2 regions of the Pseudomonas sp. LBUM1674 genome follow, and region 2 is predicted to be linked to the other one. Evidence: predicted binding sites of a transcription regulator. Region 2 holds the regulator's gene; the other holds the start of a gene.

Region 1 (2,466 bases), 1.3 Mb from region 2:
AGCGCACGCTCAAGGACCGCCATGTCGAATTCTTTCTCTTCATGCTCCACGCGCGGACGCTTGGCGTGGGTCTTGGGGTTCACCGAGATGACCCCGCAATACTCCGGCATGTGCTTGGCGAAGTCGGCGGTACCGATTTCGTTGGCCAGGTCGATGATGTCCTGCTTGTGACTGGCGATCAGCGGACGCAAGACCAGCTTGTCGGTCACGCAGTCGATCACGGACAGGTTCGGCAGTGTCTGGCTCGACACCTGGGAAATCGCTTCGCCGGTCACCAGCGCTTCGATCTCCAGCCGATCGGCAATACGGGAAGCAGCGCGCAACATCATACGCTTCAAAACTACACCCATATGACTGTTATCGACTTTCCCGAGAATTTCTCCCAGTACTTCCTCGAACGGCACACTGACAAATAACACGCGTTGGGAGCTGCCGTACTTCTTCCAGATGAAATGCGCGACCTCCATGACGCCCAGTTCATGGGCACGTCCGCCCAGATTGAAGAAGCAGAAATGGCTCATCAGGCCGCGGCGCATGATCTGGTAAGCGGCAACAGTGGAATCGAAGCCGCCCGACATCAGCACAAGCGTCTGTTCCAGGGCACCCAGCGGATAACCGCCGATGCTGTTGTGCTGGTTGTGGATCACGAACAACCGTTTGTCGCGAATTTCGATGCGGACTTCGATTTCCGGCTCTTTCAGCGAAATTCCGGCGGCGCCGCACTGACGGCGCAGTTGGCTGCCGACATATTTCTCGACGTCCATCGAGCTGAATTCATGCTTGCCGGCACGCTTGCAGCGCACCGAAAAGATCTTCCCGGCCAACGCATCACCGAAGTGCTGCTTGCACTTGGCGACGATGTCGTCGAAGTCGCCCAATGGGTATTCGTCGACCTGCAGGAAATGCGCGATACCCGGCATGCAGCTCAGGCGTTCGGTCATCTCCTTCAGGGCTTTGGGCTCGCTGACGCGGGTTTCCAGCTCGAGATTGTCCCACACACCGTTCACCACCACAGCCGGGTCCAGGTCGCGGAGCACGGTACGGATGTTTTTGGCCAACTGGCGGATGAAACGCATCCGTACCGGGCGGCTCTTGATGGTGATCTCGGGAAAGACTTTTACGATTAGTTTCATGAAAACAGCGCGCGCTGGGCCAGCCGAAAAAGGGGGGCGCGGATTATAGCGGAAATTGCTCAAGGTTTAACCAGTTAATGTGCAGAAGGTTTGGCGCGCACCAAAACAGGTCGTTTGTTGATTTGTACGCCACATAACAGGGCGATAATTTGTTCTTTATGACGGATTGCACCTTTATAAGCGTGATATTGGGGCAAAAAAACCATGATGGGGCACTGGCATGCAATTTGCTCCCTTGTGAGGCAGGTTGCCTTGGCAGAGTATTCGCGCCGGCATCACCCACATTCCAAGGGCCATCCACTACCCAAGCCCGAATCCACCCGGAGGACACTATGTCGAAGTCGGTTCAACTCATCAAAGATCATGACGTCAAGTGGATTGATCTGCGCTTCACGGACACCAAAGGCACTCAGCACCACGTGACCATGCCGGCTCGCGACGCGCTGGATGACGCTTTCTTCGAAGAAGGCAAAATGTTCGACGGTTCCTCCATTGCTGGCTGGAAAGGCATCGAAGCCTCCGACATGATCCTGCTGCCGGACGACAGCACTGCCGTTCTCGACCCGTTCACCGAAGACCCAACGCTGATCATCGTTTGCGATGTAATCGAGCCGTCGACCATGCAAGGCTACGATCGCGACCCACGTGCGATCGCCAAGCGTGCCGAGGAATACCTGAAGTCGACCGGTATCGGCGATACCGTTTTCGTTGGCCCGGAACCTGAGTTCTTCATCTTCGATCAGGTGAAGTTCAAGTCCGACATCTCCGGCTCGATGTTCAAAATCTTCTCCGAACAAGGTTCGTGGATGTCCGACCAGGACATCGAAGGCGGCAACCATGGCCACCGTCCAGGTATCAAAGGCGGTTACTTCCCGGTTCCACCGTTTGACCACGACCACGAAATCCGTACCTCCATGTGCAACGCCATGGAAGAAATGGGCCTGGTCATCGAAGTTCACCACCACGAAGTGGCGACTGCCGGTCAGAACGAAATCGGCGTGAAGTTCAACACCCTGGTAGCCAAGGCTGACGAAGTTCAGACCCTGAAGTACTGCGTACACAACGTGGCTGTCGCTTATGGCCGCACCGCAACCTTCATGCCTAAGCCTCTGTACGGCGACAACGGTTCGGGTATGCACGTTCACCTGTCCATCGCCAAAGATGGCAAGAACACCTTCGCTGGCGAAGGCTATGCCGGCCTGTCCGACACCGCCCTGTTCTTCATCGGCGGCATCATCAAGCACGGTAAGGCGCTGAACGGCTTCACCAACCCGTCGACCAACTCCTACAAGCGTCTGGTCCCAGGTTTCGAAGCGCCAGTGATGCTGGCCTA
Region 2 (2,466 bases):
TTGGCGACCACTTCACTGCCGGGAATATGCAGCGTGGCTTCGATTTTCTGCTTCAGCTTTTCGACCGTCATCGTGACCTGCACGTTGGTGATCTTGTCGAAATGCCTCTCCAATCGGTCGAGTTTTTCGCCGATGTAGGTGCGAAGAGGTTCGGTCACTTCCAGTTGGTGTCCACTGATGTTGACTTGCATACAGCTTCTCCTTCGTTGCCAGTGCATAAAGCGGCAGGCAGAAATGCCTGCCACTGGAACGCTGTGGCGTGGCTCTACATCAACCGCTTGCGTTCGCTCGAAGGCGCGATCCCGAGGGATTCGCGGTACTTGGCGACGGTGCGGCGAGCCACCTGAATGCCTTGTGCCTCCAGTAAACCAGCGATCTTGCTGTCACTCAACGGCTTTTTCTGATTTTCCGCTGCAACCAGTTTTTTGATGATCGCGCGGATCGCCGTGGACGAGCATTCACCGCCTTCGGAGGTGCTGACGTGACTGGAGAAAAAGTACTTGAGTTCATAGATGCCCCGAGGGGTGTGCATGAATTTCTGCGTGGTCACCCGGGAAATCGTCGACTCGTGCATGCCGACCGCTTCGGCGATGTCATGCAGCACCAGCGGTTTCATGGCTTCGTCGCCGTACTCCAGGAAGCCGCGCTGATGCTCGACGATCTGGGTGGCCACCTTCATCAGGGTTTCGTTGCGGCTCTGCAGGCTCTTGATGAACCAGCGGGCCTCTTGCAACTGATTGCGCATGAAGGTGTTGTCGGCACTGGTGTCGGCGCGGCGCACGAAGCCGGCGTACTGGGCGTTGACCCGCAGCCGAGGCACCGATTCCTGATTCAGCTCCACCAGCCAGCGCTCGTTGTCCTTGCGCACGATGACATCGGGGACGACGTATTCGGCTTCACTGGACTCGATCTGCGAGCCAGGCCGCGGGTTGAGGCTTTGCACCAGTTCGATCACCTGGCGCAGCTCATCTTCCTTGAGCTTCATGCGGCGCATCAGCTGGCTGTAGTCGCGGCTGCCCAGCAGGTCGATGTAATCGCTGACCAGGCGCTTGGCCTCGGCCAGCCAAGGGGTCTTGGCGGGCAACTGGCGCAATTGCAGCAACAGGCATTCGCCCAGGTTGCGGGCGCCGATGCCGGCGGGTTCGAATTGCTGGATGCGATGCAGGACGGCTTCTATTTCGTCGAGTTCGATGTCCAGTTCCGGATCGAAGGCTTCGAGAATTTCCTCGAGGGTTTCGTCCAGGTAACCCTGATTGTTGATGCAGTCGATCAGGGTCACGGCAATCAGGCGATCGGTGTCGGACATCGGTGCCAGGTTCAGTTGCCAGAGCAGATGGCTTTGCAGGCTTTCACCGGCCGATGTACGGGTGGTGAAGTCCCACTCGTCGTCATCGTTGCTCGGCAGGCTGCTGGCGCTGGTCTGGTAAACGTCCTCCCACGCGGTATCGACGGGCAGTTCGTTGGGAATGCGCTCGTTCCAGTCACCTTCCTCAAGGTTATCCACCGTCGGGGCGGTTTCCTGGTAGGAGGGTTCCGATACGTCGGCGTTGGGTAGCTGTTCGGCTTTGTCGGCCAAGGGGTCGGCGTTATCGAAGTCGTCGCCTTCTTCCTGGCGTTCGAGCATCGGATTGGACTCCAGGGCCTCCTGGATTTCCTGTTGCAGGTCCAGGGTCGACAATTGGAGCAGGCGGATGGCCTGTTGCAGCTGCGGTGTCATCGTCAGCTGCTGGCCCATTCTCAAGACTAGCGATGGTTTCATGGCAGGGGCTTAGCACCTTATTCGCCGGCGCACATGCGCCATCCACTACAGGGCGCCGGAGCGCCAAACATAAGCAAATTATATGCCCGAAACTTTAGCGTTTGCCTAGAGCGCTGTAACAATAAAAAAGTGTTGATTTTTTATCGAGACAAGCGCTGGAGCGACAGGCAGGACACACTTCAGCGTTTACAGGCGGAACTCATGGCCCAGATACACTTCCTTGACCAGTTCATTGGCCAGGATGGTGGCAGAGTCGCCTTCGGCGATCAGTTGGCCATCGTTGACAATGTAGGCGGTTTCGCAGATATCCAGGGTTTCGCGGACGTTGTGGTCCGTGATCAGCACACCAATGCCTTTGGCCTTGAGGTGATGGATGATCTGTTTGATGTCGCCCACCGAAATCGGGTCCACGCCGGCAAAAGGTTCGTCAAGGAGGATGAATTTCGGGTTGGTGGCCAGTGCCCGGGCGATTTCCACGCGGCGGCGTTCACCGCCGGACAGGCTCATGCCGAGGTTGTCGCGGATGTGGTGGATGTGGAATTCCTGCAGCAGGCTTTCCAGTTCCTTGCGACGACCGGCCTTGTCGAGTTCCTTGCGGGTCTCGAGGATCGCCAGGATGTTATCGGCTACCGAGAGTTTGCGGAAGATCGACGCTTCCTGCGGAAGATAGCCGATACCGGCTTTCGCGCGACCGTGCATCGGCTGGT

What was found. The regulator sigma-54, encoded in region 2, starts transcription at its own class of promoters, with help from an activator protein. The targets are predictions, from matches to a motif close to ANTGGCATNNANNTTGCTNT.
Region 1: the regulator sigma-54 is predicted to act here: its motif matches at 1,348-1,367, upstream of glnA (glutamate--ammonia ligase).

The regions. Positions count from the first base shown of each region.
Region 1 is NZ_CP166779.1:316,174-318,639, reverse strand. Features, by position in the region: gene thiI (tRNA uracil 4-sulfurtransferase ThiI) at 1-1,133, opposite strand, end outside; gene glnA (glutamate--ammonia ligase) at 1,466-2,466, shown strand, end outside.
Region 2 is NZ_CP166779.1:6,089,355-6,091,820, reverse strand. Features, by position in the region: gene hpf (ribosome hibernation-promoting factor, HPF/YfiA family) at 1-191, opposite strand, end outside; gene ACA067_RS27970 (RNA polymerase factor sigma-54) at 266-1,759, opposite strand; gene lptB (LPS export ABC transporter ATP-binding protein) at 1,946-2,466, opposite strand, start outside.